2 regions of the Mycobacterium camsae genome follow, and region 2 is predicted to be linked to the other one. Evidence: predicted binding sites of a transcription regulator. Region 2 holds the regulator's gene; the other holds the start of a gene.
What was found. Region 2 encodes LexA, which represses DNA repair genes until DNA is damaged. Its sites were predicted from a motif close to CGAACANNTGTTCG; they were not measured.
Positions count from the first base shown of each region.

Region 1 (15,627 bases), 900 kb from region 2:
TGGTGGGGCTGGCGGCAGTGGTAGCAGCAACATCGGAGGGGCCGGCGGTCGCGGTGGTGACGTGATCGATCTGGGCCAGGGGTCGACCGGTAGCTACACCGGCGGTGGCGGCGGCGGTGGCGGCAGCGGAAATGCGGGCGGATCGGGCGGAGATGGCGGTATGGCTATTACCTTTTCTGGCCACGGCCGCGGCGGCGATGGAGGCGACGGTGGGACCGGCACTGCGGCGAGTGGCGGTGACGGCGGTCGGGGCGGTGAAGCGATAGGCGGCTATGTCGCCGTTGGCGGACGGGGAGGAAATGGCGGCAACGGCACCTATGGCGGCGCGGGAGGGGATGGCGGTGCCGGAGTGTTGGAATTCAGTTCTTCAGCAACGGAAACGGCAGTGGGCGGCGATGGCGGCGTCGGTGGTAACCGCAACCTAGCAAACACTTCAGGCGGCAGTGGCGGCAACGGCGGCGATGTGGCGGCCTATCCCGTTGCGGGCATCCCGGGCACCGGGGGTGCCGGGGGCGCTGGGGGCCCGGTGGCAGCCCAGGCTTACCCGGTAACAACGGGGCGTTGATCGTGAATTGAGCTCGCTGCAGCGTAGTGGCGTAGCCCATGTCGACCGCGGCAGCGACGTCACGACGCGGCCACCGCCTCACCCGCTCGATTGGTTTCGGCGGGCCCTGCCGAGTACATCGATATACGGCTCGGATTTGAGTGTTGTCCTGAATTCCATAAGTATAAATTACACTGATGTAATTTGCCCGCAAAGATTTGCGGAACGCCTCCCAACCCCGTTTTTTCGGCTTCCTCGTTCGCCTGGCAAATGGTGTCGGTGCGGCCAGGTAGCACAGCTTTGGCCGTCAAAACCGTTCCCCGCGTAACTATTCGGGAAAGACACTGTCACGGCACGGCCGGTGGTTGGCATCGGTTCGGCATCCATCAACTTAGGGCTCTAGGCAGGAATTCAGCGCGCCGATACGGTTCCCCATTGTCAATCAATGCGGGGACAATCGGGGCGAATGAATGGAGTTGGCGTTGCGGAATTTCGATCGATTCTGCGTAGCGGTCGCCGCGGGCGCCGGGCTGTGCGGGGCTGCGCTGGCGCTGAGCCCGGGTGTGGTGGCGACTCCGTTGCGAACCGGTGGCGGGAACTGCATCGAGCAGCAGTTGGGCTTCGCTGCCGGGCCGGTAGCGGCGGCGCCGGTGGTGCTGCCCGGGCCGGTGCCGGCGGCGCCGGTCGTGCCGGTGGTGCCGCCCGTGCCCGTTGTCCCGCCGGTTCCTGTCGTGCCTCCGGTGGCGCCGGTGGTACCGGTGGCGGGCGCCGGGGCCGGGGCTGTCGGCGGTGCGCCGGTAGGCGTTCCGATAGTGACCCAGGCCGGCACGGGTAAGGGGGCGCCGATGAATCCGTCGGCCGGAAAGGCAGCCGACCCGGTCGTGCTGCCGGGCCCGCAGACGCCGACCCAAGCCGCGGCGGCAGAAGTGCCCGCGGCACCCATTCCGGCGGTGCTGGCAGGGACGACGACGGCTCTTCCGGCGTGTGGGGCGGTGGGCGCGCCGGCGCAGTAGTCAGGGAATCCCGTTGCCGGGGGTCCAGTACAAGGTCGATGGATGACGCGGCTTTGATCAGGTCCTGGTCGTCACCAACGGCGACAAGATCATCGTCGCCGACCTGATCGGCGAAGTCCTCATCGAGCACACAAGACCCGCACCCGCGGTGACCTACGTCGGCAACGCACGACCCCGCGGTCCATGCCCCAAGAGCGACGAAACGTCACCGAAGTCCTGACACGCCAACTGTCACCGATGCCCTGGGAGATGACACCCGCGGTGTCGGGGTGAGCAGGTACTATAGAACGTATGTTCGATAGATTGCCGTTCGTTGCGCCGGGGATGGCGGAGTATGACGGCTATCGGGAGGTGTTGGCCCACCGGCGGGCTCTGTTGGAGGAGACTGAGCAATCGGTGGGTTGGATGGCGCGGATCGTGGGGGCGGCGCGCTCGGTCAACCAGGACATGGCTGCGGAGTTGGTGGCGATCGGGCAGTTGTTCGCCCACCGCCTGGTGCCGGGTGCAGAGGCGGGGCAGTGGGCGATCGACACGTTCAAGGCGGTGGCGGGGGAGGTGGCCGCGGGGCAGAAGATCAGCCAGGGGCGCGCGGAGACCAAGCTGCGGTATGCCCGGGCGATGCGGGAGCGGTTGCCGGCGGTGGCGGCGGTGTTTTGTGCCGGGGACATCGATCTGGAGGCGTTTTCCACGATCGTGTTCCGCACCGATCTGATCGAGGACCCGCAGGTGCTGGCGGCGGTGGATGCCGCCATCGCGGCGCGGGTGGCGCGCTGGCCGTCGCTGAGTCGGGGTCGGCTGTCGCAGAAGGTGGACGCGATCGTGACTCGCGCCGATGTGGATGCGGTGCGGCGCCGCCAGAAGGTGCAGGCCGAGCGGGAGGTGTGGATCGGCGGCGTGTATGAGGGGCTGTCTCAGATTGATGGGCGGCTGCGTGCCACCGACGCTCAGGCTGTCGATGCGCGGCTGTCGGGGTTGGCGGCCACGGTGTGCCCGAATGATCCGCGCACGCTGGCCCAGCGCCGCGCCGATGCGTTGGGGGCGCTGGCCGCCGGAGCGACCCGGCTGGGCTGTGAGTGCGGGCGCGACGATTGCACCGCGGGCGGGGGTAAGGCGTCCTCGCCGGTTGTGATCCATGTGATCGCCGAACAGGCCACCCTCAACGGCCACAGTGACGTCCCGGGGTGTGTGCTGGGCGGTGAGGACCTCATCACCGCCGAACTCTTAGCGGAGTTGGCGTTGACCGCTAAGCGGGTACCGCTGATCCACCCCGGCTACCACGCACCCGAACCCCACTACACCCCGTCGGCCGCGTTGGCCGCTTTCGTGCGGGCCCGGGATCTGACGTGCCGGTGGCCGGGTTGTGAGGTGCCGGCCACTGGCTGCGATCTCGACCACACCATCGCCTATGCCCGGGGCGGGCCCACCCATGCCGGCAACCTCAAGTGCTACTGCCGCACTCACCACCTGCTGAAAACGTTCTGGGGCTGGAGCGAACAACAACTCGCTGACGGCACCTTGATCCTGACCTCCCCGGCCGGGGACACCCACGTCACCACCCCGGGCAGTGCCTTGCTGTTTCCCAGCCTGTGCCACGCCGTGGGTGGGATGCCCGCCCCCGAAGCCCAAACCCCACCGCAGGACTACTGCGCCCAACGCACTGCGATGATGCCCCAACGCCGGCGCACCCGCACCCAAGACCGCGCCCAACGCGTGGCCGCCGAACGCCGCGCCAACCACCAAACCCGCATCGCCGCCCACCACACCACCGACGGCCCCGCCCCACCCGACAACGAACCCCCACCCTTTTAGCTGGGCGGCCGGTCCGGGTTGAGCGTCGACGGCTGCATCGGCTTCACATCGGCTTCCTTGCCGCTGTCCACTGCTGGGACGCCTTCTTTGACGATCACCGGGTCGCCGACGTGGACTGTGTTGAAATACCACTCCGCGTCGGTGGGGCTCAGGCTGATGCATCCGTGGCTGACGTTCTCGACGCCCATCGCGTTGATCGCCCACGGAGCCGAATGGACGTACAGGCCCCGATTGGTGATGCGCACGGCGTAGTCGACCTGGAGCCGGTAGCCATCGGGGTTGTCGACGGGAATGCCGACACTGCTCGAATCCATCATCACCGAGCGGTCCTTGGCGAGGACGCTGTAGGTGCCCACCGGCGTCTCGTACTCGGGTCTGCCCATCGACGCCGGCAGCACGCCCGCTTCGCCGAAATGCGACCGATGATGCGGCGCCGGCAGCGCCGGCGGCGGCGTATCCGCCTCCACCCCATCCACGCTGACCGTGAAGGTGTGGTTGGTGATGTCGGCGACGCCGACGACGGCCGGACCCGTCTTGAACTCGGTGCGCAGACCGCCCACCGACAGCGCCACGGTGGTGTGCGCCGGCCAGAACCGGTCGGGCACCCATTGCACGACGTTGCTGTCCACCCACTCGAACCGGCCGCTCATCGCGGGCGTCGATGACACCTCGATGGCCCGCTCCACGGCCTCACGGTTCGCGACCGGAGCGCCGAAGGTCACCACCACCGGGTGCGCCACGCCCACGACTGAGCCGCGCACGGGCAGGATCGCGGCGATGTCGGAGTAGCCGCTCGGCTTGCTCGCCGCCATCAGCGTGACGCCGGCGTGCCCGGCGATCACCGTCGAAGTGATCCCGATGAACACCAGCAGAGACCGGATTGCCGCCCGCATGGCTTTCTCTCTCATTCGGGTAATTAGTCGGATGGGTAATAGGACGTCGCTGCTCGAATGGTAGGGCTGCCACCAGCGCGTAAACGTAAGCGCGCGTGCGCAAGTCGGTCAGTGTTTGGTTACAAGTCGGTCTCCATCCGGACTTGTCAGCCCCGGCGGTGACACTTGGGGGCATGCTCGACTTGCTTGACCTGGTCGTGCCGCTGCTGTGCGGCGGCTGCGGAGCGCCGGCAACCCGATGGTGCCCCGTGTGCGCCCACGCCCTCAATGTCGAACCCGGCGAACCGCTGGTAGTGAGTCCCCGCATCGATCCGGAAGTCCCTGTGTTCGCTTTGGGCCGCTACGCCGGCGTCCGGCGCCAGGCCATATTGGCGCTCAAGGAGCGCGGCCGCGGTGACCTCGTCACGCCCTTGGCCCGTTCGCTCGCCGTCGGCGTCCACCGGTTGTTGTGCTGGGGGATGGTGGACACCCCGCTGACGCTCGTGCCGGCGCCCACCCGGCGCGCTGCGGCGCGCCGGCGCGGCGGCGACCCCGTCACCCGCTTGGCTGAAGCGGCGGTCGCGGGCCATCCGGACATCGCCGTCGCCGCCGCATTGCGGATGCGCTCCCTGGCGCGCGACTCGGTGGGCCTGGACACCTCGGCCCGCGAACGCAATGTCGCCGGCCGGGTGCGGTTGCGCGGCTCGCGCCCGGGCACCGAGGTGTTGCTCGTCGACGACGTCGTCACCACCGGAGCGACCGCGCGCGAATCCGTTCGGGTGCTCCGGGCCGCCGGAGTGCGGGTCGCCGCGGTTCTCGCCGTCGCCGCAGCGTGAAGAACTCGCAACAGGTCTGCGAATGGGGTGGCAAGGTGAGGCGAACAACGGCTAACGTCGACACCACCAGCACCCGCGGTAGGAGGTGAGAATACGGTCTCTTGCTCCGGCGGGCAGCCTGCGGCGGTGGCTCCTCTATACCGCTCTAACCTCGTCGGCGCGTATCTGAAATGAATGCCGGGCACGCAGGTCGCGTGTGACGTGAAAAGAGAAACGAGTTGTCACGAATGCCAAGGCTCACCGCGGATTCCGAACAGGTCCTAGCCGCATCCGGAACCGAAGAACAGGCCGAACCGACGGCCAACGCCGAGATCGTGTTCAAGGGACGCAACGTCGAGATACCCGATCATTTCCGCATCTACGTTTCGCAGAAGCTCGCCCGGTGCGAGCGATTAGACAAGACCATTTATCTTTTCGACGTCGAGCTCGACCATGAACGCAACCGCCGCCAGCGCAAGGCGTGTCAGCGCATAGAGATCACCGCCCGCGGGCGCGGCCCGGTCGTGCGCGGGGAGGCCTGCGCCGACAGCTTCTACGCCGCGCTGGAATCCGCCGTCGCCAAGTTGGAGAACCGGCTGCGGCGCGGCAAGGATCGCCGCAAGGTGCATTACGGCGACAAGACGCCGGTGTCGCTGGCCGAGGCCACCGCGGTGCTCCCACCGCCGGAGAAGGCATTCGCCGCCGAGCCGGCCGAACCCCACGAACACGACGGTGCTGTGCTCGACCATGAGCCCGGGCAGGTCGTCCGGGTCAAGGAACACCCGGCCAAGCCGATGTCGGTCGACGACGCGCTCTACGAGATGGAGCTGGTCGGGCACGACTTCTTCCTGTTCTTCGACAAGGAGACCGAACGTCCTTCGGTGGTCTACCGTCGGCACGCCTACGACTACGGCCTGATCAGATTGGCCTGATCAGCTCTTCACCTAGGATGGGGGTCGCCTGAAAGACTCCTACCCAACAGGGGAATAAAGCTGTGCTGTCGAGATTGCTGCGCCTTGGTGAAGGTCGCATGGTCAAACGCCTCAAGAAGGTGGCCGACTATGTGAACACGTTGTCCGACGACGTCGAGAAACTCACCGACGCGGAGCTGAGGGCCAAGACCGACGAGTTCAGAAAGCGTCTCGCGGACGAGAAAAACCCCGAGGACCTCGAGGACCTGCTCCCCGAGGCCTTCGCGGTGGCCCGCGAGGCCGCCTGGCGGGTGCTCGACCAGCGTCCGTTCGACGTGCAGGTGATGGGCGCCGCAGCCCTGCACCTGGGCAACGTTGCCGAGATGAAGACCGGTGAGGGCAAGACCCTGACCTGTGTGCTGCCGGCCTACCTCAACGCGCTGGCCGGCAAGGGCGTCCACGTCGTCACCGTCAACGACTACCTGGCCAAACGCGACAGCGAGTGGATGGGCCGGGTGCACCGCTTCCTCGGCCTGGACGTCGGGGTCATCCTGGCCCAGATGACGCCGGAGGAGCGCCGCGTCGCCTACAACGCCGACATCACCTACGGCACCAACAACGAGTTCGGCTTCGACTACCTGCGCGACAACATGGCCCATTCGCTGGACGATCTGGTGCAGCGCGGGCACAACTTCGCGATCGTCGACGAGGTCGACTCCATCCTGATCGACGAGGCCCGCACCCCGCTGATCATCTCCGGCCCGGCCGACGGTGCGTCCAACTGGTACACCGAGTTCGCCCGGCTGGCGCCGCTGATGCAGAAGGACACCCACTACGAGGTGGACCTGCGCAAGCGCACGGTCGGCGTGCACGAGAAGGGCGTGGAGTTCGTCGAGGACCAGCTCGGCATCGACAACCTCTACGAGGCGGCCAACTCTCCGCTGGTCAGCTACCTCAACAACGCGCTGAAGGCCAAGGAGCTGTTCAACCGCGACAAGGACTACATCGTCCGCAACGGCGAAGTGCTCATCGTCGACGAGTTCACCGGCCGTGTGCTGATCGGTCGCCGCTACAACGAGGGCATGCACCAGGCCATCGAGGCCAAGGAGCACGTCGAGATCAAGGCCGAGAACCAGACGCTGGCCACCATCACGCTGCAGAACTACTTCCGTCTCTACGACAAGCTGGCCGGCATGACCGGTACCGCCCAGACCGAGGCGGCCGAGTTGCACGAGATCTACAAGCTGGGCGTGGTGCCGATCCCGACCAACAAGGAGATGATCCGCACCGACCAGTCCGACCTGATCTACAAGACCGAAGAGGCCAAGTACATCGCGGTGGTCGACGACGTCGCCGAGCGCTACGAGAAGGGTCAGCCCGTCCTGATCGGTACCACCAGCGTCGAGCGCTCGGAATACCTGTCGCGCCAGTTCACCAAGCGGCGCATCCCACACAACGTCCTCAACGCCAAGTATCACGAGCAGGAGGCGGGCATCATCGCCGAGGCCGGCCGGCGGGGCGGCATCACCGTGGCCACCAACATGGCCGGCCGCGGAACCGACATCGTGCTGGGCGGCAACGTCGACTTCCTCACCGACAAGCGGTTGCGGGAACGCGGCCTGGACCCGGTGGAAACCCCCGAGGAATACGAAGAGGCGTGGCACCAGGAGCTGCCCAAGGTCAAGAAAGAGGCGACCGCAGAAGCCACCGAAGTGATCGAGGCCGGCGGCCTGTACGTGCTGGGCACCGAACGGCACGAGTCACGCCGGATCGACAACCAGCTGCGCGGCCGTTCCGGCCGCCAGGGCGACCCGGGTGAGTCGCGGTTCTACCTGTCGCTGGGTGACGAGCTGATGCGCCGGTTCAACGGGGCCGCGCTGGAGAGCCTGCTGACCCGGTTGAACCTGCCCGACGACGTGCCGATCGAAGCCAAGATGGTCACCCGCGCCATCAAGAGCGCCCAGACCCAGGTCGAGCAGCAGAACTTCGAGATGCGCAAGAACGTCTTGAAGTACGACGAGGTGATGAACCAGCAGCGCAAGGTCATCTACGCCGAGCGCCGCCGCATCCTCGAGGGGGAGAACCTCAAAGAGCAGGCGCTGGACATGCTCCGCGATGTGATAACCGCCTATGTCAACGGCGCCACCAGTGAGGGCTACGCCGAGGACTGGGATCTGGACGCGTTGTGGACGGCGCTGAAGACGCTCTACCCGGTAGGCATCAGCCATGAGTCGCTCACCCATCCGGACGCCGACTCCGACCGCGACGATCTGACCCGCGAGGAACTGCTCGAGGCACTGCTCGAGGACGCTGACAAGGCATATGCCGCAAGGGAAGCCGAGCTGGAGGAGATCGCCGGCGAGGGCGCGATGCGTCAGCTGGAACGCAACGTGCTACTCAACGTGATCGACCGCAAGTGGCGCGAGCACCTCTACGAGATGGACTACCTCAAGGAGGGCATCGGGCTGCGGGCGATGGCGCAGCGCGACCCACTGGTGGAGTACCAGCGCGAAGGTTACGACATGTTCACGGCCATGCTCGACGGCATGAAAGAGGAGTCGGTCGGCTTCCTGTTCAACGTCAGCGTGGAAGCGGTGCCGGCGCCCCAGGTCGATGTGGCGCCGGTCGAACAGCCCGAAGGCCTGGCCGAATTCGCGACGGCGGCCGCCCAGCAGGAAGAGCCGCCGGCCCGCGTGAAAGCCCCGAAAGAGCCGGTAAGCACGTTGCGCGCCAAGGGAATCGACGACAGCGTCGACAGCGAGGCGCCCGCGCTGACCTATTCCGGCCCGTCGGAGGACGGCTCGGCGCAGGTGCAGCGCAACGGTGGCGGGGCGGCCAAGACGTCGGCGGCCGCGGGCGGCAGTCGTCGGGAGCGGCGGGCCGCCGCGCGCCAGCAGGGCCGCGGCACCAAGCCGCCGAAATCGGTGAAGAAGCGCTAGAACCCCAGTACGAACGTGTCGAGCGGACGTGGGTGGCCCCGCAGGTTCAGCCGGCGTCGTCGTCCTGATGCCACCGCCTCGTCGGCCACTCCGGCCGCGACGAGCAACTCTCCACCGGCGGCATGTTGTTGCATGCGCGCGGCGACGTTGACCGGGTCGCCCAGGGCCGTGAAGTCGACGACCGCGCCGCCGACGTTGCCGACGTAGGCGACACCGGCATTGACCGCCACCCCCAACTCGAGCCACGGCCTGACGTCGCTGCCATAACCGACAGCCTTGAGTAGGTCAAACCCGGCCGCGACGGCGTGCTCGCGGTATCGCGGGCCGCTGATGCCGCGCACGAAGAACGCCATCACCTCGTCGCCGATGAGTTTGTCGATCACCGCGTCGTGACGCAGCAGCGCGTGCGTCGCGGCGCCGTAGAACCGGTTGAGCAACGCCGCGAAGTCCGTTGCGGCCCCACGCTGACCCAGGGCCGTCGACCCGCGAACGTCGGCGAACAAGACCGCGACGTCTACTTCGGCACCTCCCGCCGGCAGCGCGTCACAACAACGACTACACAGGTTCGGGTTCTTGCGCGACGGGCTGAACCCGGCGACCGCGAGTACGCGACCGGCAGGGCCGCCGAACGGGTTGTTGCACAGTTTGCAACGCGGTGCCGAGGGCAGATAGCGAAACACCCGCCGCGCCTTGACCAACGGCGCGTGACCTTCGGTCAGAACGCTGTCCCAGGGGTTGTGCTCGATCGCCGTCACCATAGGCAGAGGCTAGGGCGGCGCGACGGGGCCCACATGGGGCAACTGCCCCAGAAAGTGCAGAATGAGGGCGTGCACCCGACCCGGAAGCTGCACGGCTCGCCAACAGGCCTGCGCAAAGCCGAATTGCTGGCGGCCATATCCCTGGCGATCGATCTCGGTCTGGGGCAGCCGATGGAACACATGCTGCGGTCCACCCTGATCGCCACCCGGATAGCCGAACGACTGGGCCTGGACGCAGCGCAGCGCGAGACGATGTACTACGCCAACCTGGTGGGATGGATCGGTTGTCACGCCGATTCCCACGAGCTTTCGACATTGTTCGGAGACGACATCGCCTTCCGTGCCGACACCTACGGGGTGGACATGGCCGGCCTGCCTTTCCTGCGTCTGATGGTCAGCCACATCGGGCGCGGACTACCGGCATGGGAACGCGGCCTGCGCTCGGCGGCCTTTCTGCTGACCGCACGCAACCAGGTGGCCGGCCTGATCAGTTCACACTGCAGTTCCGCCGGCGTGCTGTCCGATCGGATCGGGCTGAACAGCCGGGTCGGGGCGGCGCTGGCCTACATCTTCGAACGCTGGGACGGCCGGGGGATGCCGAATGGTGTTCGGGGAGAGGATATTCCGCTGGAAATCCGCGTCGTTCACCTGGCCGATGTCGTGGAGGTCCACCTGCGCACCGGAGGCCTGGAACAGGCGGCCGAGGTCGCCCGGTCCCGGCGCGGCACCCAGTTCAGCCCGGCGGTGGTCGACGTGTTCGTCGATGACGGCGCGGCGATCGTCGAGGGCCTGCTCGACATCGACGTGTGGGCGGCGGCTCTGGCACTGGCGCCGGATCGCGACCGCATCATCGGTGACGACGAGATCGACGAATTACTCAGGGCCATGGCCGATTTCGTCGATCTCAAGTGTCCCTGCTCGCCGGGCTTTTCGCGCGGTGTCGCCGACCTCGCGGCCGCGGCGGGCCGGCACTGCCGGATGCCGTCGGCCGACGTCACCCGGCTGTACCGGGCCGGTCTGGTTCAGGGTCTCGGCAGACTCGGTGTGTCCAATCAGATCTGGGAGAAGAAGAGCCCGCTGAGCACGGCGGAATGGGAGCGGGTACGCATGTACCCCTACCTGACCGGACGCATCCTGAGCCGGATCGAGGGACTCGAGTCGGTGGTATCGGTGGCCACCAGGCACGAGGAACGTCTGGACGGGTCCGGCTTTCCGCGGGGACTTGCCGGCAACGAGCTGACGCCGCACGACCGGCTGCTCGCCGCGGTCGCCGCCTATCACCAGCTTCTCGAGCCCCGCCCGCAGCGGGCTGCCCTGGACCCGGATGCCGCTGCCGGCCGACTTCGCCAGGAGGCGCGCGACGGCCGGCTCGACGCCGACTCGGTGGAAGCTGTGCTGGCCGCGGCCGGGCACCGGCACGCACGGCGCACCTCGTGGTCGTCGGGGCTCACCGCCCGGGAGGTCGAAGTGCTCCGGCTGGTCGCCCAGGGCCGGTCCAATAAGGAAATTGCCGCCGAGTTGTTCATCGCCGAGAAGACCGCACGCAATCACGTCGAGCGGATCTACGCCAAGTTGGGTGTCAACAACCGCACCCAGGCGAGCCTCGCGGCCATCGATCGCGGAATGATTTGAGGCAGCCGCCCCATGTAACCGGTCCCGCCGCTGGCCGATGATCCTCGACATGACCGCACTAGTGCATGCCATCGACGTGAGCCGGCGGGCCGGCGCACGAAACATCCTGCAGCAGCTGTCCCTGTCCATCGAACCCGGCGAGCTGGTTGCCATCGCCGGTGGCAGCGGAGCGGGAAAGACCACCCTGCTGAAGATCCTTGCGGGACTACAGCCACCGTCCGGCGGCGCAGTCTCACACCACCTGGCCGGGCGTGACGCCGGCATCGGCTACGTGCCCCAGGACGACATCATCCACCAGGAGATGCCGCTGCGCCGCACGCTGCGCTACGCGGCCCGGCTGCGACTGCCGGCGGGCACCACGGCTGCCGAAGCGGATCGGGTGGTCGAGCAGACCATGGCGGATCTCGACCTGACCGATCGGGCCGAGGTGCCGGTCCGTGCGCTGTCCGGCGGCCAGCGCAAGCGCGCCAGCATCGCCGTCGAGCTGCTGACCCGCCCCCGCCTTTTCTTCCTCGACGAACCCACGTCCGGACTCGATCCCTCGACCGCGGCCGACGTTATGCGGCTGCTGCGCGGCCTAAGCGAGCGCGGGGTGACGGTCGTGCTCACCACGCACGAGCCGGCCGGCATCGATCGCTGTGACCGGGTGATCTTCCTCGCCCGCGACGGCCGGCTGGCGTTCAGCGGCAGTCCGATCCATGCGCGGCGGCATTTCGGGGTGGACAGCCTGGCCGACGTCTACGACCGACTGGCCGGCGAGTACCTGCCGATGATCGAGCCGATCGCCAAGATGCCCGTCCAGGCGCCACCGGACGGTCCGGAAGTCAAGCGGCCGAACCCTTTTCGGCAGTGGTGGTTGCTCACGCGGCGCAATCTCGATGTGCTGGTTCGCAACCGGCTGACCCTGGCGGTGCTGCTCGGTTCGCCGGTACTGGTCACCGCGATGATGGCGACGCTGTTTCGCCGCGGGGCCTTCGACGCCGGTGCCGCGGCCGACGTCGGCCCGGCCCAGATCGTCTTCTGGATCGCGTTCGACGGATTCTTCTTCGGCCTCACCTACGGTCTGCTCCAGATCGTCGGGGAGATCGCCGTATTCCGGCGCGAGCGCCGCGCCGGGCTGAGCGTGGGCGCTTACGTGGCGTCCAAGGTCACCGCCCTGTTTCCGGTGCTGGCCGCGGTGAGCGCGGTGCTGCTGGTCGTGCTGCGGGGTCTCGGCCGGCTGCCCGCCGTCGGATGGCACGTGTACGGCCTGCTCTTCGTGACGATGCTCATCGAAGCAACCTCCGCTCTGGCCCTGGGTCTGCTCGCCTCCGCCTCGGTGCACAACGCCGCTCAGGCTGCGCTCGCGTTGCCGATGCTGTGCTTCCCGCAGGTGCTGTTCGGCGGGGCCATCGTCCCCGTCGACAAGATGGCGTTCCCAGGCCGGTTGATGAGCTTCGGCCTGTCCAACCGCCACGCATTCGAAGCGCTGGGGCGCGACCTGAATCTGGACCGGTTCACCACCACACTGCCGGCCATGTCGGCCTACCGGGAAACGTTCAGCGGAAGCACCGGCGGGAGTCTGATCGCGCTGGGTTCGTTCGCCGTGGGCCTCACGCTGGCCACGGTGTGGGTGCTGGACCGGCGGTCGACCGTCAGGTCGACCGGCTGAGCCGCACCCGGCCCACCTCGTCCAGGGCGGCGGCGCCGCGGGGCTGTTCGAACAGCACCTCGGCGCTGCGGCCGTCGATGAGCAGGGTGGCGATGGTGTTTCCGAACAGGGGACCGCAGGTGTTCGCCCAGGAGAACGGGAGCGGTGGGACGCCGCGCAGCCGCGCCCAGCACCGGGCGAGCTTGGCGGCGGGCCGCGTCCAGGCCAGCGTGAACACCGGCTTGACGAACAGCGGCACATAGTTGTTCACCGGCGAGCACACCAGTTGGTGCGCAGTCGCCCCAGCGCACGCGCCGGCCCACTCGACGCGCGCGGCGTAGCTGTGGTGGACGTCGCCGGAGAGCACGTTGACGGTGGCGGGTCCGTCGGGACGACCGGCGACCGAGTAGATCAGCTCCGCGAGCCGTGCGAACGATTTGTGGAACGCCGGCCAATGCTCGAGATCCAAAGCCTGGCGGGTGTTTTCGGCAAGCCTGCCGCGCCAGCCAGGCCGGTCGGCGTTGCGCTCGTTGACCGCCTCGAGATCTCCCAGGGCAGGTGGCATCAACCACGGCACCGACGAGGCCAGCATCAGGTGGTCCAACTGCTCCAAGCCGTCGGCGACCTGTGCTTCGACCCAGCTGAACTCGCGTTCCCCGATCATCATGCGTTCACCGGAATCGAGGATGCGGCCGTTGCGCGAGTCGACCATGATCAGCCGGCTGCGGCCGAAATCCCAGCGGTAGCTGAATCGGACGCCCTTGGTGTGGTCGACCTCGTTGTCGGCGCGGTCGGCCAGGGCGATCAGATGCGGCCAGCAGTCGCCGTCGGTGCTCACCAGGCGCCGGTAGTCCTCGTCCTCGGCCAACTCGGCCGGACTCAGGTTGCCGAGGTGCTGATACACCCAGTACGACGCCAGACCGGCCCGGATCCGGTCTCGCCACCACGGCTTTCGTTTGATGTCGGCCCGCCAGGACGCCGACGTGTTCCAGTCGTCCCTGATGTCGTGATCGTCGAAGATCATCGCGGTGGGCACCGTGGACATCAGCCATCGAATCTCCGGATCGCTCCACGAATGACGGTACAGCCGTTCGTATTCGGCGAAACTCACCACTTCGTCCGGGGGGCGGCCGGCGCGCTTGGTTGGGGTGCGCCGACCGGCCAGGCGGCGTCTCGCCTCTGGTGTCAGTTCGTCGGCGTAGAGCTGGTCGCCCAGCAGGATGAGTGCCTCGGGCCAGTCGTCGATCGGCTGGGTGGCCATCCGGGCGGCGTAGACATCCAGCGCGTCGAGCCCGAGCTTGGGCTCAATGCTCGAATCGTCGGTCTTGGGGTACCGGCACGATCCGAAGATGGCCTGTAGCCGATGGGTGGATGCCGGCCCCCTGGTGCGGATGACGCTCGGCGGGAAGGGCGAGTCCGGAAGCGGCCAGACGACGTCACCGTCACACTTGACGTCGTATTCGGTGACGGTGTCCGGGGTCAGCCCCGTCACCGTCACCAGGGCGTAGTGATAACCCTGCACGGCGAACGTCCGGGCGGATGCGCCCAGCACCTGCACCGTTGCCGCGTGCTCGGTCTGGACCCACACCAAGGCGGTCGTGTCGGATACGTGCCGCAAGGCGGGACCGAGCAGGAGTGCCATTGAACCACCCTACGGGCAGGTGCGCATCGGTGTTTGAGGCATCCGCCCCATGATCGGACCCACTTCCCGGGCCGACAATCGGCCGATGAAACGTTATCTGACAATCGGTTACGGCATCCTGAGCTACCTCACGTTCCTGGTCGCCTTTCTCTACGCCGTCGGCTTCGTCGGCGCACTCGTGGTGCCGCGCAGCGTCGACAACGGGATCGCCGCACCTCCGGGTCAGGCGGTGGCGATCGATTTGGGTCTACTCGGCCTGTTCGGCGTCCAGCACAGCGTGATGGCCCGGCCGGCCTTCAAGCGTTGGTGGACTCGCTTGGTGCCGAAAACGATTGAGCGCAGCACCTATGTGTTGCTGGCCAGTTCGGTGCTGCTGCTGCTCTACTGGCAGTGGCGGGCCCTGCCGGGTCACGTCTGGGAGGTGGGACAACCCGTCGGACGCTGGGCGCTGTGGGCGCTGTTCTGGCTCGGCTGGGTCATGGTGTTGTCCTCGACCTTCATGATCAACCATTTCGACCTGTTCGGCCTGCGTCAGGTGTACCTGGCATGGCGCGGGAAACCGTACCGGGACTTGGGCTTTCGCACCCACCTGTGGTACCGGCTGGTGCGCCATCCGCTCATGCTCGGCTTTCTGGTGGCGTTCTGGGCGGCGCCGACGATGACCGCGGGACGTCTGTTGTTCTCGATCGGCACCACGGCCTACATCCTGATCGCCCTGCAGCTGGAGGAGCGCGACCTGACAGCGCAACTGGGCGAGCGTTACCGCGACTACCGACGCCGGGTGCCGATGTTGATCCCGTTTCCGTCCAGGCGGAGATTGGTCAAGGATGGAGAGCATGGAGGTCAAGGAGGTGCTGCTGCCCGGTGTCGGTCTGCGGTATGAATTCACCAGCCGTCATGGTGAACGGATCGGCATCGTGGCTCGGCGTACCGGCGACTTCGACGTCGTGGTGTACGGCGCGGAAGACCCGGACCAGGCCCGGCCGGTTATCCATCTGGCCGAGGACGAGGCCGAAGCAGTTGCCCAGATCTTCGGAGCGCCAAGGATTGCCGAGCGGTTCG
Region 1 covers NZ_CP070973.1:1,752,475-1,768,101, forward strand. The annotation lists gene JX552_RS07445 (hypothetical protein) at 1-565, shown strand, start outside; gene JX552_RS07450 (hypothetical protein) at 1,027-1,557, shown strand; gene JX552_RS07455 (HNH endonuclease signature motif containing protein) at 1,882-3,366, shown strand; gene JX552_RS07460 (L,D-transpeptidase) at 3,363-4,259, opposite strand; gene JX552_RS07465 (ComF family protein) at 4,442-5,074, shown strand; gene hpf (ribosome hibernation-promoting factor, HPF/YfiA family) at 5,302-5,985, shown strand; gene secA (preprotein translocase subunit SecA) at 6,048-8,903, shown strand; gene JX552_RS07480 (adenylate/guanylate cyclase domain-containing protein) at 8,900-9,661, opposite strand; gene JX552_RS07485 (HD domain-containing phosphohydrolase) at 9,731-11,293, shown strand; gene JX552_RS07490 (ABC transporter ATP-binding protein/permease) at 11,343-12,944, shown strand; gene JX552_RS07495 (alkaline phosphatase D family protein) at 12,928-14,565, opposite strand; gene mddA (methanethiol S-methyltransferase) at 14,651-15,448, shown strand; gene JX552_RS07505 (cation:proton antiporter regulatory subunit) at 15,402-15,627, shown strand, end outside.
Region 1: the regulator LexA is predicted to act here: its motif matches at 1,842-1,855, upstream of JX552_RS07455 (HNH endonuclease signature motif containing protein).

Region 2 (15,627 bases):
CGCACGCCCGAACTGTATGCCTGGATCGTGGTGCTGCCGATCGGGCTGATGCTGCAGCAATCGGCGTTGCGGCGGGGGGCGCTCACCGCGACGCTGCCGACGATCACCGTGTCCCGGCCGGTGATCGCGTCGGTGCTGGGAGTGACCGTGCTGGGCGAGGTGGTGCACGCCGGAGAGGGCCAGGTACTGAGCCTGGTTGCCGCGGTGAGCGTGGTGATCGTCGCCACCGTGGCCCTGGCCCGGGACGAGGCGGCCATGATGGAACCCTCGCACCCGGTGGAAACCGCAGGTCGGTTGGCTGTTTCCTGACATCGCCGCCCCGACGGTGGCGGGTAACAAAACGGTTCCTGTTGAGTTGCGCCTGATAGCGATCGGGCGCCGTTGGGTACCGTTACCTAGGACGCTCCGGTCGGACTTTCACAGCTGCCGCATAGCTGGTTCTGGGAGGATCTGAGCTCGGTCGGAAAGTCTGAGCGGAGCATTGTCACTGTTCAGAGCATGGGCAGAGCCATAGAGTATTCGATGAACCGCCGGCGAACATCGCGGGAACGCCGGTGGTGACGTTGGGAATTGAGGGTCGCCATGTCAATGGTCGGAATCGCCGCGATAATCGCGTTGTTCGCAGCGCTGGCATCGGCCACCGGGGATGTGATTCGCCAGCGCTCAGCTCACGAGATCACCGACGAAGAGGTTGGCCACCTCAAGCTGTTCGGCATGTCGCTGCGCGATGCCAAATGGTGGACCGGCGGCGGGTGCGCGGTGCTCAATTACAGCCTGCAGGCCATGGCGCTGGTGTGGGCATCGGTGATGCTGGTGACGGCGCTGCAGGTGACGGCACTGCTGTTCGCTTTGCCGATCTATGCCCGGCTGTCCCATCACAAAATCACCCGGTCGCAGTGGTTGTGGGCGAGCCTGCTGGCCGCGTCTCTTGCGGTGGTGATCATCGTCGGTGATCCGACCGCCGGCCATGACCGGGCGCCGCTGAGCACCTGGATAGTCGTCGCGGCCGTCATGGGGCCGATCTTGGTGTCGTGCGTGGTCGCCGCGAAGGTGTGGTCCGGCCGACCGCAGGCGGCGGCGCTGCTGGCGTTGGTGGCGGGTTCGTCGCTGGCGTTGTTCGCCGTTCTGACCAAGGGAGTGGTCGACGTCCTGCACCACCACGGTCTCTGGGCCGCCGTGAGCGCCCCGGAGTTCTTCCCGTGGCTGGTGGTGATGCTATGCGGAATGATCTTCCAGCAGTCGGCCTTCCGCGCTGGTTCGCTGACCGCCTCGTTGCCCACGATGACCGTCGCCAAGCCCGTGGTGGCGACGACTCTGGGAGTCCTGGTACTCGGCGAGACGTTGGAGGCCGATGGCCCGGAAGCCATCGTGCTGGCCATCGCCGCTGCGTCGGTGATCATCGCGACGGTGGCGCTGGCCCGCGGCGAGGCCGCCAACATGGAAGCCGACGCCGAAGAAGCTCACCTGGCCGGCGGCCCGGAAAAGGGCGCTGCGGTCATCACTGCCGCCGACGGTTGACGCGAGGCTCGGACGCCGCGGCCCCGGACACCCCCGGGTTGCGGAGGCGTTAGTTTGATGGCGTGCTGAGTGCCGTCGCTATCGTCCCGTGCGCACCGGTGCTCGTGCCGGAACTCGCCGGAGCTGCCGGCGCCGAAGTCGCCGACCTCGCGGGAGCCGTCGTCGCCGCGGCAGCGGTATTGCCGAGGCGGTGGGTCGCCGTGGGAATCGATCGGGTGGACGCGGTGGTGACTCGGGACAGCGTCGGCACCTTCGCCGGCTTCGGCGTCGACGTGCCGGTCCGCCTGTCGCCGGAGCCGGGCGTTGTCAGGGGCATGCCCTTGTGTGCGCTGATGGCGGCCTGGGTGCGTGGCCGGGCGCGACCCGACGGCTCCGCCGAAGTCCGTGTCTACGCAGCCGACGCAGACCCCGTCATGGCCGTGGCCCACGGTCGGCGGTTGCGGGCCGACATCGACGCACAGACCGACCCGACCGGTGTGCTGATCGTGGCCGACGGTGCCAACACCCTGACCGCCAGGGCGCCCGGCGGTTACGACCCCGGCGGCGCCGGTGCTCAGCAACTCCTTGACGACGCGCTGGCCGCCGGCGATGTCGCGGCGCTGAGTCGCCTGCCGCGGCGCATCCTCGGCAGGGTCGCTTTCGGCGTGCTGGCCGGGCTGGTCGAGCCCGGGCCGCGCTCGGCCAAGGAGCTCTACCGCGGCGCGCCCTACGGGGTCGGGTACTTCGCCGGCGTCTGGCAGCCGTGAGACCGCTGGCGATCATCGGCCCGACGGGCGCCGGCAAGTCGGAGCTGGCGCTGGATGTGGTCGAACGGCTCGGCGGTGCGGCGGAAATCGTCAACGCCGACGCGATGCAGCTCTATCGCGGCATGGACATCGGCACAGCCAAGCTGCCCGTCGACCGGCGCCGTGGTATTCCACACCATCAACTCGACGTCCTCGACGTCACCCAAACCGCGACCGTGGCCCGCTATCAGCAGGCGGCGGTCGCCGATATCGAAGCCATCCAGGGCAGGGGAGCAGTGCCGGTCGTGGTCGGCGGCTCCATGCTCTACATCCAGTCGTTGCTGGACAACTGGACGTTCCCCGCGACCGATCCGGCGGTACGGGCGCGCTGGGAGCAGCGGCTGGCCGAGATCGGCGGCGCCCGCCTGCACGCCGAACTTGCCCGATGCGACCCGGCCGCGGCGGCCGTCATCCTGCCCACCGACGGCCGGCGTACCGTGCGTGCGCTAGAGGTGATCGAACTCACCGGGCAGCCCTTCGCGGCATCTGCACCGCGCATCGGTGCCCCCCGATGGGGAACGGCTATCGTCGGATTAGATTGCCAGACAACAGTTCTCGATGACCGTCTGGCGCGGCGCACCGAGCTGATGTTCGGCGCAGGGTTGGTCGATGAGGTACGGACGCTGCTGGACCGCGGGCTGCGCGACGGGGTCACCGCGTCGCGGGCGCTGGGTTATGCGCAGGTGCTGGCGGCCCTGGATGCCGGCGGGACGCCGCAACTGCTGAGCGAGGCGCAGGAGCAGACCTTCATCGGCACCCGCCGCTACGTGCGGCGCCAACGATCCTGGTTTCGCCGCGACCACCGCGTGCACTGGATCGATCCGACGGCTGCCGATGCCGTCGATCAGGCGGTGCGGAACTGGCGGCACGTAATCTGATCTGGTGAAGCGCGCCGGCGACGAAGATGCCGGCCCGGATCGAGTCGGCATCAAGGAGCGGCGCCCATGAAGTTCGCCAAGGGCCACGGCACCCAGAACGACTTCCTGCTCTTGCCCGACTTGGATTGTCGGGCTGCCCTGTCCTCTGCGAGGGTCGCCGCCTTGTGCGACCGGCGCCGCGGCCTGGGCGCCGACGGTGTCCTGCGGGTCACGACCGCCGGCGCGGCGCGGGGCGCCGGAGTTCTGGACCGGCTGCCCGACGGGGTCGCCGAATCCGACTGGTACATGGACTATCGCAACGCCGACGGGTCGACCGCCCAGATGTGCGGCAACGGGGTGCGTGTGTTCGCGCACTATCTGAGGGCCAGCGGTCTGGAATCGCGCGATGAGTTCGTCGTCGGATCGCTGGCCGGGCCGCGACCGGTCACCCTGCACCACGCCGATGCGACGGAGGCCGAAGTCGCCGTGGACATGGGCAAGGCGAACAAGCTGGGCACCGGCCACGCGGTGGTGGGTGGCCGGCGGTTCACCGGCGTGGCCGTCGACGTCGGGAACCCGCACCTGGCGTGTGTGGATCCGCAGCTCACACTCGACGCCCTGGCGGCACTGGACGTCGCGGCGCCGGTGCAGTTCGACACCAAACAGTTCCCCGAGGGCGTCAACGTCGAGGTGCTCACCGTCCCCGTCGATGGCTCGGTCGGCATGCGGGTACACGAACGCGGCGTGGGTGAGACCCGCTCCTGCGGCACCGGAACGGTGGCGGCCGCCGTCGCAGCGTTGGCGACCACCGGCGCCGAGACCGGCGTGCTGATTGTGCGGGTTCCCGGTGGTGAGGTCACCGTCACGATCACCGAAGCGACGAGTTTCCTGCGCGGGCCGTCCGTACTGGTGGCGCAGGGTGAGGTGAGCGGGAAATGGTGGCGCGCCCAAGAGCGTTAAATCGGATGCACGACGCCCATTCGGCGTGCAACATTGCTCATTGCCTATGAAAAATTCTGACTCACATTCTGAATTTCCCGATCCCACCGGACCGGAACCCAGCACCGGCGAGCTTGCCCTTGAAGACCGTTCGGCGCTGCGCCGGGTCGTCGGGCTGTCGACGGAACTCACCGACATCTCCGAGGTGGAGTACCGCCAGCTGCGGCTGGAACGCGTGGTTCTGGTCGGTGTCTGGACCGAGGGCAGCGCGGCCGACAATCAGGCCAGCCTGGCCGAGCTGGCGGCGCTGGCTGAAACGGCCGGCTCTGAGGTGCTCGAAGGGCTGATCCAGCGCCGCGATCGCCCCGACCCGTCGACCTACATCGGCTCGGGCAAGGCCCAGGAGCTCCGCGAGGTCGTGCTGGCCACCGGCGCCGATACCGTGATCTGCGACGGTGAACTGTCGCCGGCGCAGCTGACCGCGCTGGAAAAGGCCGTCAAGGTCAAGGTCATCGACCGCACCGCGCTGATCCTGGACATCTTCGCCCAGCACGCCACCAGCCGGGAAGGCAAGGCGCAGGTCTCGCTGGCGCAGATGGAGTACATGCTGCCGCGGTTACGCGGCTGGGGTGAGTCGATGTCGCGGCAGGCCGGTGGTCGAGCCGGCGGCAGCGGCGGCGGTGTGGGTCTTCGTGGCCCGGGTGAAACGAAGATCGAGACCGACCGGCGCCGCATCCGCGAACGCATGTCCAAGCTCAGGCGCGAGATCAGGGCCATGAAGCAAGTCCGCGACACTCAGCGCAGCCGGCGCCTGCACGCTGACATGCCGTCGATCGCCATCGTCGGGTACACCAACGCCGGCAAATCCAGCGTGCTCAACGCGCTGACCGGGGCCGGGGTGCTGGTCCAGGACGCGTTGTTCGCCACGCTGGAACCCACCACCCGGCGCACCGAGTTCGACGACGGACGGCCTTTCGTGCTGACGGATACAGTCGGTTTCGTCCGGCACCTGCCCACCCAGTTGGTCGAGGCGTTCCGCTCCACCCTGGAAGAAGTCGTCGACGCGGATCTGCTGGTGCACGTCGTCGACGGCTCCGACGTCAACCCGCTGGCCCAGATCAGCGCGGTCCGTCAGGTGATCTCGGACGTGGTCGCCGACCACGGGGCCGAGGCGCCGCCGGAATTGGTGGTGGTGAACAAGATCGACGCCGCGGGTGATCTGATGTTGGCCAGACTGCGGCACGAACTCCCCGGCGCGGTGTTCGTCTCCGCCCGCACCGGAGACGGCATCGACGCGCTGCGGCGGCGGATGGCCGAACTTGCGGTGCCGACCGACACCGCCGTGGATGTCGTCATCCCGTACGACCGCGGCGACCTGGTGGCGCGGGTGCACTCCGACGGGCGCGTTCACCAGGCCGAACACCAGGCCGAGGGCACCCGAATTCAGGCGCGGGTCCCGGTGGCGCTGGCCGCTGCGCTGCGTGAGTTCGGGTCGGAAGCCTAGGCGGCGGACGTGCCCACCGACCAACCGCCCGGTTGGTATATGTTGGGCGTAAGAGTCTTCCACCTATGACAGCCGGAGGTCGCACCCATGGGCAGCGCCGTCAAGTACCAGCGCACACTTTTCGAACCCGAGCACGACCTGTTCCGGGAGTCCTACCGCGCCTTCCTTGATCGCCACGTCGCGCCGTATCACGACGAATGGGAGAAGGCCCACATCGTCGACCGCGGGGTGTGGCTCGAAGCCGGCAAACAGGGTTTCCTGGGCATGGCGGTACCGGAGGAGTACGGCGGCGGTGGGAACGCGGATTTCCGGTACAACACGATCGTCACCGAGGAGACCACCCGTGGGCGCTACAGCGGCATCGGGTTCGGTCTGCACAACGACATCGTCGCGCCCTACCTGCTGCACCTGGCCACCGACGAACAGAAGCAGCGCTGGCTGCCCAAGTTCTGCACCGGTGAGTTGATCACCGCGATCGCGATGACCGAGCCGGGTACCGGCAGTGACCTGCAGGGCATCAAGACCCGGGCGGTCAAAGAGGGCGATCACTACGTGCTCAACGGTTCAAAGACGTTCATTACCAACGGAATCAATTCCGATCTGGTGATCGTGGTGGCGCAGACCGACCCGGAAAAGGGGGCGCAGGGCTTCAGTCTGCTGGTCGTCGAGCGCGGCATGGAGGGCTTCGAACGCGGCCGCCACCTCGACAAGATCGGATTGGACGCCCAGGACACCGCCGAACTGTCGTTCACCGACGTCAAGGTGCCGGTGGAGAACCTGCTCGGTCAGGAGGGGATGGGCTTCATCTACCTGATGCAGAACCTGCCCCAGGAACGGATCAACATCGCCGTCATGGCCGCCACCGCGATGGAAAGCGTGCTGGAAGAGACGCTGCAATACACCAAGGAGCGCAAGGCTTTCGGCAAGTCGATCGGCAGCTTCCAGAACAGCCGGTTCCTGCTGGCCGAATTGGCCACCGAGGCCACCGTGGTGCGCATCATGGTCGATGAGTTCCTTGCCCTGCACCTTGAGGGAAAGCTGACGGCCGAGCAGGCCGCCATGGCCAAGTGGTACGCCACCGAGAAGCAGGTTCACCTGGTCGACCGCTGCCTGCAATTGCACGGCGGTTACGGCTATATGCGTGAATACAGTGTTGCCCGTGCCTATCTCGACGCCCGGGTGCAGACCATCTACGGCGGCACGACCGAGATCATGAAAGAGATCATCGGCCGCGGACTCGGCGTGTAACGGCTAGCCCGCTTCGCGGTGGGCATCGTGGACGCGTTGCAGTAGCGCCGCGAGTTCCTCGTCTTGCTTGACCTTGCCGTTGAATCTTGCTGTCAGCGTGTCGATCTCGTGTTCAGCCTGCAGTAGTTCGGCATAGGCATTGGCGCGTTGTACCGGATCCTGCGCATGGGTCAGATACTCCGCTGCGTGCCGGCGGGCCCGGCTGACGGCGTTCTGCCTACGTCCGCGAGCCGAAAACAACGACACGACCGTCGTTATGACCAAGACGGCGACGATCACCAACAGCGACACCGTGATGCTCAGCTCTACTACGGGAACCGGTTTGCCGTGGTTGATGAACGACAGGTTGTTGCCGTGCAACGCTTCCAGAATCAGCTTCACGCCGATGAAGCCCAGGATCACGGCCAGGCCGTAGGTCAGATAGACCAGTCGGTCGAGCAGGTTGTCGATCAGGAAGTAGAGCTGGCGAAGACCCAGCAACGAGAACGCGGTTGCGGCGAAAACCAGGTAAATGTTCTGAGTCAGACCGAACATTGCCGGGACCGAATCGAATGCGAACAACAAGTCGGTGCCGCCGACGGCGACCATGACCAACAGCAGCGGGGTCATGACCCGTCTACCGTCCTCGACGACGAACAACCCGTCGCCGTCGTATTCCTTCGACGTCCGCAGGAAGCGGTTGGCCAACCGGATGATCAGGTTGTCGGCGGTATGGTCTTCTGCCTCCGCCGGTTTGGCGAGCTTGCCGGCCATGACCAGCAGCCCCAGGCCGAACAGGTAGAAGACCGAGTTGAAGTTGTTGATGAGTGCGCCGCCCAAGATGATGAATACGGTCCGAGCGACCAACGCGAACGCGATCCCGAATAGCAACACCTTCTGCTGTGCCACCCGCGGAACTCCGAAACTGCTGATGATGACCAGAAATACGAAAAGGTTGTCCACTGAGAGGGCTTCGTTGCTCAGGTAGCCCGCGAAATATTCGATTGCCATACGCGGGCTGCCCACGACGGCGACGCCGATACCGAAAAGCACCGCAATCCCGATATAGGTTGTCGACCAGATCGCGGCTTCACGTAGCGTCGGCACGTGCGTGTTGCGTACCTGGAAGGCGTAGTCGAACAGCATCAACCCGGCGATCAGGACGATGGTGATGGCCCAGCCGAGTCCGGAAACGCCCATGCGCGCTGGTTTTCCTCTCACGGGGTCGGCCGGCATGCCAGGCGGGATATTGTCTCCGGCACGGTAACCCAATGGCTGTCCCTGGCGCAGCGCGGTTTCTCGCGACTCGAGCGCGGCGCGGCATCAATTCGACATCGGCTCGGTATCCGTTTCCGCACTATGTACGATTTGACTTCGCATATCTCGTTCGCTAGAGCAAAGTTATGCGAGCCCGGTAGCGATGCGCATCGTGGCTGGGAAACGGCCCACGGCGGTGAATCCGCCTGCTCGCCAGGTGGGCAGGGCATCGGCTGGGAGGCTTGGTGAACGGGCAGAGGGGTCAATTGAGCAAGTTGGTTGGACGTGCGCTGGCGGGCCTGACGGCCGCCACGTTGGCCACCGGGTTGGCCCTGGCGTTGCTGGCGCCCACCGCGGCTGCGTCGCCCATCGGCGACGCCGAGGCGGCCATGATGGCCGCGTGGGACAAGGCCGGCGGTGCCGCGTCGACGCTCGGCGCCAGAAAAGGCGACGTCTATCCCATCGGGGACGGGTTCGCCCTGGACTTCGACGGCGGCAAGATGTACTTCACGCCGGCCACCGGCGCCAAGTACATGTTCGGCCCGATCCTGGACAAATACGAGTCACTGGGCGGTCCGGCCGGTAGCGACCTCGGTTTCCCGACCATCAACGAGGTTCCTGGACTCGCCGGACCCGACAGTCGGGTGAGCACTTTCGCGGCCAGCGACAACCCGGTGATCTTCTGGACGCCCGATCACGGCGCGTTCGTGGTCCGCGGCGCGCTCAACGCCGCGTGGGACAAGCTGGGCAGCTCGGGCGGGGTGTTGGGAGCTCCAACCGGGGATGAAACCTATGACGGCGAGGTCGCGACTCAGAAGTTCACCGGCGGGGAGGTGTCCTGGAACAGGAAGACCAAGGAGTTCGCCACCAACCCGCCGGCGCTGGCCGACCAGCTCAAGGGCCTACAGATCGCGATCGACCCCACGGCCGCCATCAACATGGCCTGGCGTGCCGCCGGTGGCGCGAACGGTCCACTGGGCGCCAAGAAAGGGGGCCCCAATCCGATCGGCGGCGACGGCATCGTTCAGGAGTTCAACGGCGGGAAGATCTTCTTCAGCCCGGCAACCGGCGCCAATGCCGTCGAGGGCCCGATCCTGCAGAAGTACGAGTCGCTGGGCGGTCCGGTCAGCAGCGACCTGGGCTTCCCGGTCGCCAACGAGGCTGACGGCGGTATCACCCCCGCCAGCCGGATCGCCACCTTCTCCGCGGCCGACAAACCGGTGATCTTCTGGACTCCCGAGCACGGCGCGTTCGTCGTGCGCGGGGCGATGAAAGCTGCGTGGGACAAACTCAAGGGGGCCACCGGCAAACTCGGGGCGCCCGTCGGCGACCAGACGGTGGACGGCGATGTGGTGTCGCAGAAATTCACCGGCGGCAAGGTCTCGTGGAATCGCGCGAAGAACACTTTCACCACCGATCCCGCCAACCTTGCGTCCCTCTTGTCCGGCCTGCAGGTGTCGGGGCAGAACCAACCCAGTACGTCCGCCTCACCGCCCTCGGGCAAGACGTTCACCTTCCATTGGTGGTGGTTGGCGGCGGTGGTGCCGGTGCTGCTGCTGGTCCTGATGGTCGTGTTGGTGGTGTTCGGCCTGCGCCGCCGTCGGGCCGCTCGCGAGCTGCCTGCCTACAATCACGGACACGACGTGGCCGAGGAGTTCGGTGCCGGCCCGGACGGCCGCTGGACGCACGATGACGTCGATTATGGCTCCGAGCGCTTCCCACCCGTCGAGCACCACCCCGAAGATCACGAGGTGCCGGAGTACGGCTCCCCGGGACGGGTGAGTTGGTCCAGAGCGGGCGGGGCTGCGGTCGAGTACGACGAGCACGACGAGGGCGCATACGTCGACGATTACGCCGCGGGCGCCGAGGAGGACTCCGAGTTCGGGGAGTATGACGAGGTCGACGAACTCGAAGGTTTCGAAGACCCCGACGCGGTGGACACCACCCCGACGCCCATCGTGACGCGCGGCGCCTTCGGCCAGCTCGTCGAGGGTGGGCCCGAGGTTACGGAAGCGGTTTCGCCGGAGCACTTCGCGGTGGAGTCGTCGGTGCCGGCAACCCAGGGTCCCGCGGCGCCGGACTTCGCGGTTCCCGAAGCCCCCCCAGAACAGGAATTCCCCGACATCTTCTACCCCCGGGGAGGCCCCGTGGAGGACGAAGTGCCCGACGTGGGGGCCCGGGGCGCAGCCGAGACGCCCGGGCCGAGGAAGGGGCGGCATGCCGCCGCCGATGACCCGGGCTACGCGCCGGCTGCAGCGGAGGCGGCTTACGCCGCGGCACCGCAGGCCGCAGTGCCGGTGACGGACGGTGCGGCGTCACGCCCCACCATTCACCTGCCATTGGACGACGACCCCTACCGCGCTCCCGATGGCTACCCGATCAAAGCCAGCGCCCGGTTCGGCCTGTACTACACGCCCAACAGCGCGCTGTACCACGACACGCTGGCTGAGCTCTGGTTTGCCAGCGAGACCGTCGCGCAGGCTAACGGGTTCGTCAGAGCCGACTGAGGGTCTGCGCCGCTATACCTTGCGGATGACGGTGACGACCTTGCCGAGCACGGTCGCGTCATTTCCGGGGATTGGATCGAATGCCGGATTGTGCGGCATCAGCCACACCTGACCGCCTGCCCGCTTGAACGTCTTGACCGTAGCCTCGCCGTCGATCATGGCGGCGACGATGTCGCCGTTATCCGCGACGTGCTGCTGACGCACCACCACCCAGTCGCCGTCGCAGATGGCGGCTTCCACCATCGAGTCGCCGACGACCTTGAGCAGGAACAGCGTTCCCTCGCCGACCAGTTCACGCGGTAACGGGAAAACGTCCTCGACGGCCTCCTCGGCCAGGATCGGACCGCCTGCGGCGATGCGGCCCAACACCGGGACGTAGGTGGGTTGCGGCAACGCGTCCGACCCGGCCACCTCGGTGGTGGGCGGTGTCACCGCGTCATCGGCCGCGCGCACGTCGACGGCCCGGGGCCGGTTGGCGTCGCGGCGCAGATAACCTTTTCGCTCCAGGGTCCGCAACTGATGGGCCACCGAGGAAGTCGACGTCAGGCCGACGGCGTCACCGATCTCCCGGATGCTCGGCGGATAACCGCGAGTGGTGACTGAAGCGCGGATGACTTCGAGGATGGTGCGCTGGCGCTCGGTCAGCGTCGCGTCCACGGCGTGCAATCGGTTGTCCGCTGGGGGGTCGTTGCTGTCGCTCATGCCACTGAATGTAACCGGACCCGACCGAAGAATCAAACATGTGTTCGACACGCGTGTCGCCGTGCCGGGACGGCCCGCCTCGCCACCCCGGATCTGCGGAATCACAAGTGTGTAACTTTCGGCCGGATCGGGTATCCGGAATTCATCCAGCTGGTTGCACCGACAAAGCCTTGTCGGTGGTGAGGTCTACCGTTTTGCTCGTACGACACGCGTCGCTCAGGTGTTCGAAATCGAACACCTGAGCGACTAGGGTCGAACACACGAGCGATATTTCGTCGACCGGAGGCAACCGACATGACAATCAGTTACGCGGGCCCGCAGCGCACCTGGAACTCCCAGCGGCTGGTGACCAGGCCTGCCAACAGGCCGATCGACGAGTCGCCTGCTTACCGTGCCGGGCAGAGCCGGTCGAACAGGCCTGGTCCGGCGCGTCCGGGCGGCGCGCCGCTGCGCTACTTCGGCACCGGCGTCGCAATGTCGACGGCATCGCACCGGCGCCGTCCGGTCTCCGCGTTGACGACGATGGGTCTGGCCCTGCTGGCCGGCGTCACCACGCTCTGGCTCGGGCTGATGGCCAACTTCGGCAGCGTGCTGAACGACGAACCGGCCGACACGGCGGCGCAGGTGCCCGCGGCGCTCGCCGTGGTGCGCGTGGAACCAGGGGAGTCGCTGCAGCAACTGGCGACGCGGGTCGCACCCGGCGCGCCGGTTCATGACGTCGTGGAACGCATCCGCAATCTCAATGCGTTGGACTCCAACGCGGTGTCCGCCGGCCAGACGTTGATCGCCCCGATCGGGTGAACCGCACGGTAGCGGGTGAATAACGCGCCGCGCCAACGTCCCTCGGCCGTCATCGTCGGCTTCGGGACCAATAGCGCCAACGTTGGCCACACCAGGAGCCGCACAGGTACTCTCGTGGGGGTTCTGCGGTACCCCACGTCAGGCGCGGCGAAGGAGCGGCTATGCACTGCCCGTTCTGCCGGCATCCCGATTCCCGGGTGATCGACTCGAGGGAGACCGACGAAGGTCAGGCCATCCGCCGCCGCCGCTCGTGTCCTAAGTGCGGGCGCAGATTCACCACCGTCGAAACCGCCGTTCTGGCCGTGGTCAAGCGCAGTGGCGTCACCGAGCCCTTCAGCCGGGAGAAGGTGATCAGTGGCGTACGCCGGGCCTGCCAGGGGCGTCAGGTAGACGACGACGCGCTGAACCTCCTGGCGCAACAGGTGGAGGATTCGGTTCGTGCCGCAGGCCCGGAGGTACCGAGCCACGAGGTCGGTCTTGCCATCTTGGGTCCGCTGCGTGACCTCGACGAAGTCGCGTACCTGCGGTTCGCTTCGGTGTACCGGTCGTTCTCCTCAGCCGACGACTTCGAGCGGGAGATCGAAGCCCTGCGCGCCCACCGCAACGTGTCGACGCCGGGCTGAGCGTAGCCCTAGGCTCCTTACATGCCGAAAGACCTACATCCCGACCTGGAAGCACTGGCGCCGTTGCTGGGCACCTGGTCCGGGAAGGGGGCGGGGGAGTACCCCACCATCCAGCCGTTCGAGTACTTCGAAGAAATCGCCTTCACGCACGTGGGAAAGCCGTTTCTGGTCTACGCGAAAAAGACCAAGGCGGCCTCCGACGGCAGACCTCTGCACGCCGAATTGGGTTACCTGCGCGTGCCTGAGCCGGCGAAGATCGAGTTCGTCCTTGCTCATCCCAGCGGAATCGCTGAGATCGAACTGGGCACGTACACGGTTGTCGACGGTGTCGTCGAACTGGAGTTGGCGACCAGCGCGATAGCACTGACCCCGACCGCCAAAGAAGTGACGGCACTGAGCCGCTCCTTCCGGATCGCTGGTGACGAGCTCTCCTACTCGCTGCGGATGGGCGCGGTGGGGCAGCCCGAGCAGCATCACGTGGCCGCGGTGCTCCACCGGGAAAGCTGAACGTCAGCCCGCCTGCCGCGCACCGTCGTCGACAACTCGCCCGGCGACCCGCACCCAACCGTCCGCGCTCCAGGTGGTCCAGATCAGCGATCCCAGCCCCTGCGTGATTACGAGATCGCGGCTGAGGTACTCGGTGATCCGCACCGCCGCAGAGCCGGTCGCCTCGTCTTCGGCCACCCCCAAATTCGACGCGAACATCCGGCTGCGGATCGACCCCGACCCCTCGTCGGACCACGCCCAGAGATAGTGTGCGACGTCGTCGGGAAAATCGGCGGGATCGGCCTGCAGCACCGCCTCTGGTGAGTCCATATCGTGGATGGCGAACTCCGGAGCCCACTCCGCCGGCGCACTGATCGCGGTGAGGTCGTCGACATAACTCACCCGGACGAGGCCGGCGGGCACATGCAGGGTGTTGATCGGCGTTCCGCGCCGCAGCAACCACCACGACGCTCCGACGCTCGGGTGGCCGGCGAAGGGCAACTCGGTGCGTGGGGTGTAGATGGTCGCCTGCGCGGTTGATGCGCCCGCATTGGGCGGATCGACGAAGACGGTTTCGCTGTAACCCAATTCGGATGCGACACGCTGCCGATCGGCGGGGTCGACCAAGCTGGCGTCGACCACACCCAACGGATTGCCGAAGTTTCCGTCAGCGTCGGTCAACACCCGTAGGACGGTGACGTCGATGCTCATGGCCCGACGATACGACGGCCGGTCAGGTGGCGCTGCGCTCGTCGGCTCCCATGGCGTTCAGAACCGCGACGCGGGTGTCGGTGGGTCCGGACACGGTGCGCTCACCGCCACCACTGCGCAGCAGCTCCCGTAGGGCTGCCTGGTCGTATTCGGGTGGCTCGGTGGTGTCGATGAAGCGTTGGACGATGTCGAGGAACCTGGCCGGGTCGTCGTGGAATGGGAAGTGGGCGGAATTCTCGAAGATTTCGAGTCTGGATCCGGGCATCGCGGCATGCGCCATGTGGGCATGCCGGACCGGAATCACCGAGTCCTTCTCGCCCCAGATGATCTGCACCGGAATCGCTTCGGTCAAATAACATCGGTCGAGCATGGTGACGATCTGGCCACGCCAGTCCACGACCGCCCGCAGGGTGCGGGTGAACGCCGAGGACGCCGTCGGCTCCGGCAGGTCGTTCAGGATGCGCAGCATGTTGGGCAGATCTCGGCCGATGGCCGTCGAACCGAGCGCGAGCCCCGCCACCTGACCCAGAAACTGCACGGCCGGCAGCACCATCGGCAACCGCAACAGCGCCAACGCCTCGGCGCCCATCGGCAGCGACGCGAACCGCAACGCGATGTTGACGTCCTTGGTGACACCCCCGGCGCCCACCAGGATCAGCCGGTCGACCAGATGCGGGAACTGGTAAGCGAATTGCATGGCGACACCGCCGCCGAGCGAATGACCGACGATGGTCACGCGTTCGATGTCCAGCACGCTGAGCAGGTCGCGCATTCCGTTGGCGTAGGCGGCGGCGGAGTAGTCGGCGCGAGGCTTGTCGGATTTGCCGTGGCCCAACAGGTCCGGAGCGATCACGGTGAAACGCTGCGCCAGCTTGGCGTGGACGCCGGTCCAGGTGGTCGAGTTGTCGCCGATGCCGTGGATCAGCAGGATCGCTGGACCGGATCCCGCGATCCGGAAGGCCCGCTTATAGCCGTGAATGGTGCGGAACTGCAGCGACGGGGATGTCACTTCGCGCACCGGGCGGAGATTGCGCGTCCGCTCGGTCATGTTCGGCAACCTCGTTGTCGGGCCGGGTAGGCGTATCGGAAGCAGTTACTTCGGATTGTCGTCGTCGTCGAATTTCTTCTCAGCCTGCTGAGCCAGGAACCGCTCGAATTCGGCGCCAAGCTCATCGCCGCTAGGTAGGTCCTCGTCGTTGGTCAGTAAGGACCTGTTTTCCTGAGCGTCAATGAACGCATCGTACTGGCGCTCGAGTGCGGCCACCACTTGAGCCACTTCCGCGCTGCCTTGAACCTGTTCGTCGATCTTGGCCCGAATCTCGGTGGCCGCATCGGTAAGTGCGGTGAGCGGCAACTCCAGCGATCCGGTCTTGGCGACCTGCTCGAGTAGCGCCTGGGCGGCGGCCGGGTAGTCGGTCTGGGTCAGGTAGTGCGGGACGTGCACGGTGAATCCGACGACCTCATGACCGTGCTGTGCCATGCGGTACTCCAGCAGGTTCGAAGCGCTGCCGGGAACCTGGATTTCGGAGATCCACGGTTGAAATTCCGCGATCAGGGCCGCGTTGTTCGAGTGCGCGGTCATGGTGACGGGCCGAGTGTGCGGAACAGCCATCGGCACCGTGCCCAGACCGATGGTCTGGCGCACTCCCAGCCGTTCGGCGAGCAGTCGCACCGCGGTGATGAAGCGCTCCCACTTCAGGTCCGGCTCCA
Region 2 covers NZ_CP070973.1:2,655,819-2,671,445, forward strand. The annotation lists gene JX552_RS11345 (DMT family transporter) at 1-309, shown strand, start outside; gene JX552_RS11350 (DMT family transporter) at 583-1,518, shown strand; gene JX552_RS11355 (class III extradiol ring-cleavage dioxygenase family protein) at 1,581-2,264, shown strand; gene miaA (tRNA (adenosine(37)-N6)-dimethylallyltransferase MiaA) at 2,261-3,181, shown strand; gene dapF (diaminopimelate epimerase) at 3,248-4,120, shown strand; gene hflX (GTPase HflX) at 4,167-5,603, shown strand; gene JX552_RS11375 (acyl-CoA dehydrogenase family protein) at 5,691-6,851, shown strand; gene JX552_RS11380 (TerC/Alx family metal homeostasis membrane protein) at 6,855-8,030, opposite strand; gene JX552_RS11385 (LGFP repeat-containing protein) at 8,333-10,594, shown strand; gene lexA (transcriptional repressor LexA) at 10,607-11,296, opposite strand; gene JX552_RS11395 (LysM peptidoglycan-binding domain-containing protein) at 11,591-12,097, shown strand; gene nrdR (transcriptional regulator NrdR) at 12,259-12,720, shown strand; gene JX552_RS11405 (peroxynitrite isomerase) at 12,742-13,227, shown strand; gene JX552_RS11410 (PhzF family phenazine biosynthesis protein) at 13,231-13,917, opposite strand; gene JX552_RS11415 (alpha/beta fold hydrolase) at 13,940-14,965, opposite strand; gene JX552_RS11420 (proteasome assembly chaperone family protein) at 15,011-15,627, opposite strand, start outside.